One region of the Arthrobacter sp. 10T419 genome, then DNA from elsewhere that is predicted to be linked to it. Evidence: riboswitches for the same ligand, from Rfam matches in the RefSeq annotation. Region 1 holds a riboswitch; each other region holds the start of a gene.
The links. A riboswitch is a leader RNA that binds a small molecule or an ion and turns the genes downstream of it on or off. The one in region 1 is predicted to bind cyclic di-AMP.
Positions count from the first base shown of each region.

Region 2: linked by a shared signal. The riboswitch ahead of AC1DBD_RS15765 (aggregation-promoting factor C-terminal-like domain-containing protein) and the one ahead of AC1DBD_RS09325 (M23 family metallopeptidase) in region 1 are both predicted to bind cyclic di-AMP.
Region 3: linked by a shared signal. The riboswitch ahead of AC1DBD_RS05285 (hypothetical protein) and the one ahead of AC1DBD_RS09325 (M23 family metallopeptidase) in region 1 are both predicted to bind cyclic di-AMP.

Region 1 covers NZ_JBFTHF010000004.1:95,895-99,156, reverse strand. The annotation lists gene AC1DBD_RS09330 (NlpC/P60 family protein) at 1-371, opposite strand, end outside; cyclic di-AMP (ydaO/yuaA leader) riboswitch at 635-793, opposite strand; gene AC1DBD_RS09325 (M23 family metallopeptidase) at 940-1,758, opposite strand; cyclic di-AMP (ydaO/yuaA leader) riboswitch at 1,763-1,982, opposite strand; gene AC1DBD_RS09320 (iron-dependent transcriptional repressor DtxR) at 2,125-2,817, opposite strand; gene serC (phosphoserine transaminase) at 3,133-3,262, shown strand, end outside.
Region 2 covers NZ_JBFTHF010000010.1:95,206-98,467, reverse strand. The annotation lists gene AC1DBD_RS15770 (glycosyltransferase family 39 protein) at 1-745, shown strand, start outside; cyclic di-AMP (ydaO/yuaA leader) riboswitch at 981-1,161, shown strand; gene AC1DBD_RS15765 (aggregation-promoting factor C-terminal-like domain-containing protein) at 1,160-1,882, shown strand; gene AC1DBD_RS15760 (VOC family protein) at 2,016-2,393, opposite strand; gene upp (uracil phosphoribosyltransferase) at 2,491-3,126, opposite strand; gene AC1DBD_RS15750 (phosphatase PAP2 family protein) at 3,151-3,262, opposite strand, start outside.
Region 3 covers NZ_JBFTHF010000002.1:366,042-369,303, reverse strand. The annotation lists gene AC1DBD_RS05290 (dihydrofolate reductase family protein) at 1-261, shown strand, start outside; gene AC1DBD_RS05285 (hypothetical protein) at 357-1,118, opposite strand; cyclic di-AMP (ydaO/yuaA leader) riboswitch at 1,123-1,288, opposite strand; gene AC1DBD_RS05280 (hypothetical protein) at 1,490-1,744, shown strand; gene AC1DBD_RS05275 (DNA alkylation repair protein) at 1,747-2,358, opposite strand; gene AC1DBD_RS05270 (Ig-like domain-containing protein) at 2,476-3,262, opposite strand, start outside.

The sequences.
Region 1 (3,262 bases):
GTACCGGTGACGGCGGTGTCCGCTTCCTGGACGTTGACGACGGGCTTGGCCGCCTCGACAACCGGAGCCGGCGCGGTGGTGACAGCAGGCTTCTCGTAGGAGATCGCGATGCTGGAGGCCGCGGAGATCGTGGCCGGTGCGTTGGACTGTACTTCCATGGCCGAAGCGGAAGTCGATTCACGCTGAACGTTGGTCTCGGCAGCGTTGGCTGCGATACCGCTGGTCAGGACCAGGCCGGAGGCTGCAGCGATAACCGCGGCCTGGCGACCCATACCACCGGCGTTGTCGCCGACGGCCTTAGCAATGACAGCCAGCGAGTTGGTCTTGGTGACCTCCGCGCGGTGGCGTGCAATGGTTGCACGAGTAGTCATTCAGTTCTCTCTTTCGTGATCCTTGGGTCCGCGCTGCTTGCAGGCGGGACTGAGGACGCTCCGGCATCTTGGGGGTACGCCGGATCGCCCCGAAACGGGTTTCTTAGCGAAGGGTGTACTGCGAAGACGCGCCAAAAGCGGGAACTGCGTTGTGTGATCCAGTCCGGGCGCCGGCAAGGGCGGCACGGAGCATGGAATTCAGCGGGCTCAACTGAGCCTCGCCAGCGCGAGAACGCGCAGCATTGTGGCGTGAAGACACGAAAGTAGCCTCTCCCAATGCCTACGAGGTGAGCTGTCGGATTCGGATGGGAGTCACCCGGCCGCGCTGCTTCCTGGGAAGCTTTGCGACTTAACCCCAAGGTCTTCTTGCGAAGACCAAAATTGGTTCCCCCGCCCCTGCCAGACGATGTCATGCGAACGGACCTTGAGCGGTGGCAGAGTTAGGCAATCCACTCAAGAGCGCCAACTTCGGAGAAGTTGGCGTGCTTCATACGGTACAGCAGTTGGGACTCAATGTCACATTCAGATCACGGCGTGTCACAGAAATGCGAGTGGTCCCTCGGCTTGGCTAAAGCCAGCCGAGCGGGTCAACAACTTCCCCGTTGACCATCACCTCGAAGTGGAGGTGGCAGCCGGTGGAGGCGCCGGTGGTCCCGCTCATCGCCACCACATCGCCACGTGAGACCTGCTGGCCCACGTGGACGTCGGAGGACGACAAGTGGTTGTACGTGGTCTCCAGGCCGTTGCCATGGTCGATCACGACCCGGTTGCCGCCCCCGTAGGGGTGCCAGCCGGAAAAGGTTACGGTGCCGCTCGCGGCGGCATGTACAGGAGTGCCGCACTGGGCCGCGTAGTCCTGGCCCCGGTGGAATTCCCCGACGGCTCCCGTGATGGGACTGACCCGGTAGCCGAACGGCGAGGCCGTGACCATGGAATCCAGCGGCGCCCCGAGGCTGCCCGCGGAGGCTGCCCGGGTGATGCTGCCGACGGACTGCGCGCTCAGCAACTGCTTGAGCTTGCTGTCCGGGTCACCCTTGGTGGTGACGGCCGTGCGGTTGAAGTTGATCTCGGCGGCCGGGGCCTTGACCTCGGGCTGGGCCGCCGCGGAAACCGAACCGGACCTGGCCGCATCGGTGGCCATCACGGGGCCGGTGGCCGGAACTGTAACGGTGAGGACCAAACCCGTGGCGGCCAGGGCAATGCCTGCCTTCTGCCCCACGCCGCTGACAGCGGCGAAGTCTGTTACCTGACGGAACGCGCTGCGCCGGCCGCGGCGCGCTTCGCGGTGCGCGTCACGCGGGCGCTCGTCGAGGACGACGGCGGCCGGGCGTGGCTCCGGAGCGGGACCGGTCGCACGACGGCGGCCCCTGACGGTCTGGGTGGTCAAGAACGGTTCCTCTCTGGATAGCCTGCGAAGTTAGCTGTCGGATTCGGGTCAGAGAGATCAAAGACCCGGTCCGCCGGTGCAAGCATCCAGACGCAGGGGCATCCACGGAGGTCCCAGTTTGAATTGCTTGCCGCTAGCGGACTTCACCCCAAGGCTGTTGAATCAACAGCCGGTTGTGGTTCCCCCGCCTCTGCCAGAAGGTGAATCGCCGGCTGATCCGCTGGCAGAGCTCGGCTCCGGATCAGATAACGCTTTAGTATCAGTGCTAGTCATCAACTATAGGGGATTAAGGCAGGCGGTAATAATTCCGTTATCTCGCCTGTGCACAACTTACCTGCTGTCCGGCGGAAGGATTTTGACGCCGGGTTACCCGAGCGTAACGAACACATGGGCGGCGACCTCGGGAGGCAGCTCGAGGGCGCCTTCAATGTCGGGGACCCGGACAGAGATGTACTCCCCCACCCGCTCCAGCGACACCCTGGCGCCCGGACGGATTCCGCCCTCGTCCAGCTGGACCAGCAGCTCCGGCTCGACCTGGATCGGCTCGGCCAGCCGGCTCACGGTGATCCGCGAATCGGCGCCGTAGCCGGCCATGGCGTCAAGCAGGTTGACCACGGCGCCGCGGTCCGGCGTCGGAAGCCCGCCCAGTTCGGCGAGTCCGGGAATCGGGTTCCCGTAGGGGGACACGGTCGGGTGGTCCAGCATTTCGAAAATGCGGCGCTCGACCCGTTCGCTCATCACGTGCTCCCAGCGGCACGCTTCCTCATGGACGTAGGCCCAGTCGAGCCCGATCACGTCGGCAAGCAGCCGTTCGGCCAGGCGGTGCTTGCGCATGACCTCGATGGCGCGCTTCCGGCCCGTTTCGGTCAGTTCAAGGTGCCGGTCGCCGGAGACAACCACGAGGCCGTCGCGCTCCATGCGGCCGACGGTCTGGGAAACGGTGGGGCCGGAGTGACGGAGCCGCTCGGCGATGCGGGCGCGGAGGGCGATGATGTTCTCTTCTTCAAGTTCCAGGATGGTCCGGAGATACATCTCGGTGGTATCGATCAGATCCGTCATTCAGCTCAGCTCCTCGAGCGCCGTCCTTGCGTCATTCCCACCGTACAGCGTGCGGGTTGCGCCCTGGCGAGATCCGCCGTACGTCACCGCACAGCCTAGCCTATTTTGAATTAGTCCGGATAATCTGTGGGCTGCCGCGCGGACCTGTGGACTACGCCCCGCCCGGCGCCGGGCCGCCGTCTCAATGACCGGACTATGACGGGCCTTATTCCCACCCGCGTGGGGCCGTCGGGCAGAATAAATAGCGGGTCCCGGTCACGCCCGGCAGAGCCCGTCCAAGCCACGCCACACACCCAGCCGAAAATTGGAGCCCCTGTGAGCGACACCAGCATCACCATCCCCGCGAACCTCCTGCCCAAGGACGGCCGGTTTGGCGCCGGCCCGTCGAAGGTCCGGCCGGAGCAGATGGAGGCCCTGTCTGCTGCGGCGGCGACGCTGCTGGGGA
Region 2 (3,262 bases), on a different contig from region 1:
CTGGCCCGCTCGGATGGTCCTGGCCGTGACGGTGTTGGCTGCCTCGGTCTGGTCCGCCGTGCTCCTGGGCCGCGACCCGGCATGGCTGCCCGGGCTCCGGGTGACCGCCGTCGTCCTGGGCGTGCTGGCCGCCGCGGCGCTGCTGCTCCGGGTGGACAGCCTGGCGGCGCTCCCGGCCCGGCTCCGCAAAGCCGCTGCGGCCGGCGTCGTGGTCCTTTCGCTTCTGGCCGGCGGGCTCGGGACCACCGCCTGGACGCTGGCGACGGCGGCCCAGCCGCATTCGGGGTCAATCCCCACCTCCGGGCCCACCGCGTCCGCGATGGGCGGCGGCTTCGGGGCGGCCGGCAGGCCGGACGGCGGGATCGCCGGTTCCAGCGGCGCGGCCGCCGGCGGTCCCGGCGGACCCGGCACGGATACGGCGTCGGCTGAGCTGACAGCGTTGCTGAAGTCCTCCGGCGCCAAATGGTCCGGGATTGTCTCCGGCGCCACCCAGGCCGCCAGCCTGGAACTCGCCACCGGCACCAATGTGATCGCGCTGGGCGGCTGGAACGGCGGCGACCCGTACCCCACGCTCGCGCAGTTCCAAGCGATGGTGGACCGCGGCGAGATCGGCTACTTCATCTCCGGCGGCACGGGCGGCCCGGGCGGGGGCCGCGGCGGCAACTCCGAGGTCGCCAGCTGGGTCGCGGCCAACTACCAGGCCCAGACCGTGGGGAACGCCACCGTGTACACGCTGGCGAAGTAGGCTCCTCTCCCCCGCTTGCCTCCGTCTCCGGCGCGCCGTTTCGACGGTTCCGTGCCCGCTCGATGCTTACCGGCGTCGAGCGGGCACGGAACCGTCGAAACGGGCACCCACGCGGCGGCCGTGAAGGCAAGACGCCGCTCCGCAGCAGGGGCCAGCCGTTACCTAAATGTGACATCTGATTGAAAGTCCGGTACCGTTTTAGGGTGCGGCCATCGATCTGGCCGCGTGTCCGGGCTGACGCCAAACTCTGCCGCTACCCGGATTCCCATGGACCAGGCAGAGACGGGGAACCCAGAGTTCCCGGGCATTCTGCATCCATGCACCCTTGGGGTTAAGCCGCCACGTCGAGATTCCGTGCGGCCGGATTTCGCATCCGAACCCGACAGCTAACTCCGTAGGCGTTGAGAGGCGAACATGACTGAAATCAAGGCACCCACGCGCCCAGAAGGCGCTAAACGCACGTCCGACGCCGAGCGCGCGCGCCACCGCGCCGAGCCGGCGAAGCACACTTCGAGCCCGTCCCGGCCCCGTGCCCGGACCAATGGCAAGCGCGCCGCCGTCGTAGCCACCGCTTTCGCCGTCCTGCTGGGGGCAGGGGCCGCGGGCCAGGCCTCCGGCACTGCCGCGCATACGGCCGAAGCGTCGAAAGACACTGCCGCGTCCCTGCAGACCCTGGACTTCGAACGCGTCGGCAGCAACACGCCCACCTCGCCCGCCCCGATGAGCGTGGAGGCCCAGGCCTCCAAAATCAAGCCCGCCAAGGCCCCGGCGGCCAAGGCGCCGGCTCCGGCTGCCAAGGCGCCTGCTCCCGCGAAGCCGGTCGCCATTGACGACCCCGCCGGTGCGCAGGCCTACGCCGCCTCTCAGCTGCCCGCCCACGGCTGGGCCCCGAGCGAGATGCAGTGCCTGATGAAGTTGTGGACCAGGGAGTCCGACTGGAAGACCACGGCTACCAACGCCAGCAGCGGCGCTTACGGCGTGGTCCAGTCGCTGCCCGCCGAAAAGATGGCCAGCGCCGGCGCCGATTACCGGACCAACTACCGGACCCAGATCAACTGGGGACTGCAGTACGTGCAGGACCGCTACGGTTCACCGTGCGGCGCCCTGAACTTCCACTACGCGAACAACTGGTACTAAGCGCGGCCGAGGCTGCAAGCCATGAGTGAGGCCCCGGATCTTGGGATCCGGGGCCTCACGTGCGCCTGCCGCGTGCGCCTGCCGCCGCGCCGCCTTCGGAATACGGGCCGCGCTACGGAACCGCGCCGCCGCGCTAGCCGTTCGGACGGTTGGGGATGTACTGCACCCCCCATTTGTTACCGTCGGGATCGGCGAAGTAGACGAAATGCCCCCAGTCCTGGACATCGATGTCGCTGACGTCCACACCGTTGTCCTTGAGTTGCTGGTGCGCCGCCTGGATGTCGCTGACGACCAGCTGCAGGCCGGGGGCGGTGCCGGGCGGGGCGTCGTTGAGGCCCTCGCCGATCGCGATCGAGCACCCGGAACCCGGCGGGGTCAGCTGGACGAAACGGATGCCTGGCGTGGGCCGTTCGTCGTAGTCGGCGTTGAAGCCGACCTTGTTCACATAGAAGTCCTTGGCCCGGTCCACATCCGACACGGGGACAAACACGAGTTCAAGTTTCCAGTCCATGGGCACAGGCTAGTCCCGGACGCCTTACGCCGGAACCCTTGACCGCGGGGACGTTTCAACCGCCCTACCCGCGAGGGGCAGCGGTGCACGCCGGCGGCTAGACCGCGATGCCGTACAGGCGGTCTCCGGCGTCGCCCAGCCCGGGCACAATGTACGACTTTTCATTGAGCTTCTCGTCGATGGAGGCCAGCACGATGGTCACGTTGGCGTCCGAGAGCTCTTCTTCCAGCTTGGCCAGGCCCTCCGGGGCGGCCAGCAGGCAGATGCAGGTGACGTCCGAGGCGCCGCGCTTGAAGAGGAACTTGATCGCCTCGCGCAGGGTGCCGCCGGTGGCGAGCATCGGGTCCAGGACGAAGATCTGCCGGTCTGTCAGGTTCTCCGGGAGGCGCTCGGCGTAGGTGATGATGTCAAGGGTCTCTTCGTCCCGGGCCATGCCCAGGAAGCCTACCTCGGCGGTGGGCACCAGCTTGGTCATGCCCTCCAGCATGCCGAGACCGGCGCGCAGGATCGGAACCACCAGCGGGGTGGGCTTGGTGAAAGCCGTGCCGACGGTGGTGCTGACCGGCGTCTCGATGGTCACCGGCTCGGTGCGGACGTCCCGGGTTGCCTCATAGGCCAGGAGCGTGACGAGCTCCTCGGTGAGCTGGCGGAAGACCGGGGACGGGGTGTTCTTGTCCCGCAGAACGGTGAGTTTATGGGCGACCAGCGGGTGGTCGACAACGAGAGTGCGCATGGGTCAAAACTACCACCCGGACCTTCAGGACCGTCCCGCGGGGTCCGGGGTATCGGCGTCGGCGGTCCGCTCCGCGGTGCTGCCCTTGCGGCCGCGGGCGGGGGCGCCGTCGCGCAGGTGCGCATCGTTGTCGAAC
Region 3 (3,262 bases), on a different contig from region 1:
ACGGTGGTGCGCGACGTCGTCGCCGATGACGTGCTGGCACTGAAGGCGAAGCCCGGCGGCGACTTGGCACTGGGCGGGGCTGACCTCGCCGATACCTTCCGCCGGCTCGGGCTCATTGACGAGTACTGGATTTATGTCCACCCGGTGCTGATCGGGCGGGGGAATCCCTTGTTCAAGTCAGCAGACGACAGGACCGCGCTCACGCTCGCCGGCACCCGCGCGTTTGGCAACGGCGTCGTCCTGCTGCGGTACGCCGGCTGAGCTCACCGGCCGGCGTAAACGTGCGCAAAAGCCGGTGGCCAGCTGCCGTTTAGCAGCCGACCACCGGCCCTGGAAAGAGGTTCTTACGCTTTTTGCTATGCGCTGGCGCGGACGAAGGTCACGCCACCCGTGGCGGTCAGCCAGGACAGCGGGTGCTTGATCGTCTGGTTGCTGCCGTTCATGCCACCGCTGATGGCCATGCCGTCACCGGCGTAGATGGCGACGTGGCCGGACTGGACGATCATGTCGCCGGGCTGCGGGGCACCCACAACCTTGCCGTAGCCCATGAACTGCTGGGGACCGAGGTCGCCCACGTGGATACCGGCCGCACCGAGGGCCTTCTCAACCATGGCGGTGCAGTCCTGGGTGATGCCGATCTGGCTGTAGGCGGCCGAAAGCATCGCGGCGTTGGCTCCGCCGGCTGCCGAGGCAGGTGCCACGGCCGCCTTCGCCTGAACGCTGACCTGCGGCGCTGCCGGCGCGAGCACCGGAGCAGGGGCAGGCGCGACAGCCGGAGCGGCGGCAACCGCAGGGGCGGTGACGGGCTTGGGCTGCTCGATCACGGGCGCCGGCGTGGTAGCGACTGCCGGGCGGGCGAAGCTGATCTGAACTGCGGAATCAGCGGTAACCGGCGCGGAGACCTTGCTGCCGACGTCAACCGACGAAGCCGGGGCGGTCTTGTTTTCGGCCGGGGCAACGGCTGCATTGGCTGCCATTCCGCTCGTGAGGACGAGGCCGGAGGCTGCGAAGATTACTGCGGCCTGACGACCGATGGTGCCTGATTTGCCCGAGAATGCTGAGGCCCGTCCGGCGGATGCGTCGGAACGATGGCGCGCAGAAGTAATGCTTGAAGTCATGTTTGTAGCCTCTCCCAATGCCTGCGAGGTGAGCTGTCGGATTCGGATGGGAGGCACCCGGCCGCGGGCCCGTCAATGCGGGCGCTGTGCGGCTTCACCCCAAGACCTGCTAAAACTGCAGGTCAAAAGTGGTTTCCCCGTCTCTGCCAGAAAGGTAGCATTCGGATCCCAGGCCGCGGCAGAGTTAGGCAATCGGCTCGGGAGCGCCCGTATCGGAAACAAACAGGCACCCATCTACGGTAACGGGCCCGGGCGGGAATGTCACATTCAGATAACGGAGCCGTGTCCTGGCGCGGAAGAAAGCCTAGGACGCTGCTACCCGCCAGCCATAGGATGAGGGCACCCAGCATTCCCAGAGCGGAGGCCCCGTTATGAACAGCCACTGTGTCGCAATTTGCCAGCTCAGCGATCAGCCGCAGGAGGATTTCGACGTCAACACAGAGCTGCTGGTTCTCGAGGGAAAGGAAATCCACGTAGCCACGTGGGACGCGGAACCGCGCGACGGCGGCTTCGATATCCACGTCCTGAATGACCGCGTGGACGCGCTCGGTTTTATGGTGGTGACCGACTGGCAGTTCCTCGACGGAAAGGCGTATGCCGTCGTGGAGCGCCGGCCCGGCAAGTAGCGCTACTTCGCCATCCCGGAGGTGACGGCAGCGATCGCCTCCCTCACCAGACCGGCGTCGTCCGGGGTGCCCGACTCCGCCAGCCCGGCCTGGCGCCGGTAACGGTCCCAATCCCCTCCCCCGGCCCGTAGCTCGCGGAGCGGCGCCATCAGGGCCGCCCGCCGCAGCCAATCGTCCGGGTCCTGCAGCCAGCGGCCCAGCACGGTTTCCGCGCGGGAACGGTTTTGGCCGTCCAGTCCCGCAATCAGCGGCCCGACGACATCGGTCGCCAGCGGATCGGCCAGCTCGCGCAGGCGCGCAGTCCGCAGGAAACCCTCGATCCGGGTCAGGTCCGAATTGTCCAGCAGGGCCAGGCTGGACTGCAGCAGGACGACGGCGGCAAGGCGGCGTTCGAAGACGGGCACCTCCCACAACTCCGAGCTGAGGGCGGTGACATCGTCGCGGCCGAGTGACCGGTACCGGCGCAGCGCGTCGCGGACAGTGCCGCGGACGGCGCCAACCGAGGAGCCATAGCTCCCCAGGCCCGGGCCGTATCGCGCCTGCGCTTCCTCGGCCCGCTGCCACGAGCTCTCACGCAGCAGCGCCGCGTCAATGAAGTCACCGGCCTCGCTCATGGATCCATTCTGTCGTGCGGGGGCCGGCTAGGCCTAAGCAGCTGCGTCCTCCCGCGGGAAACCGTCGGCGAGCGCAGTGTCCTACGCGGACCGCTGGGGCCCGGGGGCCCGCACGCGCTAGCCGGTCACCAGTCGGGTTGTGCTATTCCAGGTCAACCGCCCGTGCTGGAAGTCCGACGCCCGGCCCACGGACACTGCGTACTCGTCCCGGGTCGGATATCCCAGACGTCCCCTTTCCCTGCCGAGGGCCGTCCACTTGGCACGGATCGCACCGAGGACATAGTGCGACCCGGTCTTCGCCGACCAGTAGATCGATGAACCGCCCGAGCCTGTGAAGTGGCTGTAACGTCCCACGCCATCGGGGGTGCGCGTCTCGTCTGACGTCGGATAGCCCAGCAGCCCCCGTTCCCTGCCCAGGGCCGACCACTTGGCACGGACCGCGCCCGTGATGAAGTGCGCCCCGGTGCGTGGCGTCCAGTAGATCGATGAACGGCTCGAACCTGTGAAGTGGCTGTAGCGTCCCACGCCATCAGGGGTGCGCGCCTCGTCCGACGTCGGATAGCCCAGCAGCCCCCGTTCCCTGCCCAGGGCCGACCACTTGGCACGGACCGCGCCCGTGATGAGGTGCGCACCGGTGCTTGGCGTCCAGTAAATGGATGCCCCGCCGGAGCCGGCGAAGTGTTCATACCGCCCGATCGTGTCCGGGGTTGTCAGCTGGTCGGTGGTGGGGAACCCCAGGACGCCGGCAGCGCCGCCCGCGGCCTTGTAGCGGGCATAGATCGCGCCTGCGACCCAATGGGCCCCGGTGGACGGGGACCAGCAGATCACGCCCTTGGTGTAGTCCTGGCATTTCCCTGCCCCCACCGGGTACTCCAAGGTCAGCGACCTGCCGAGGACAGACCGC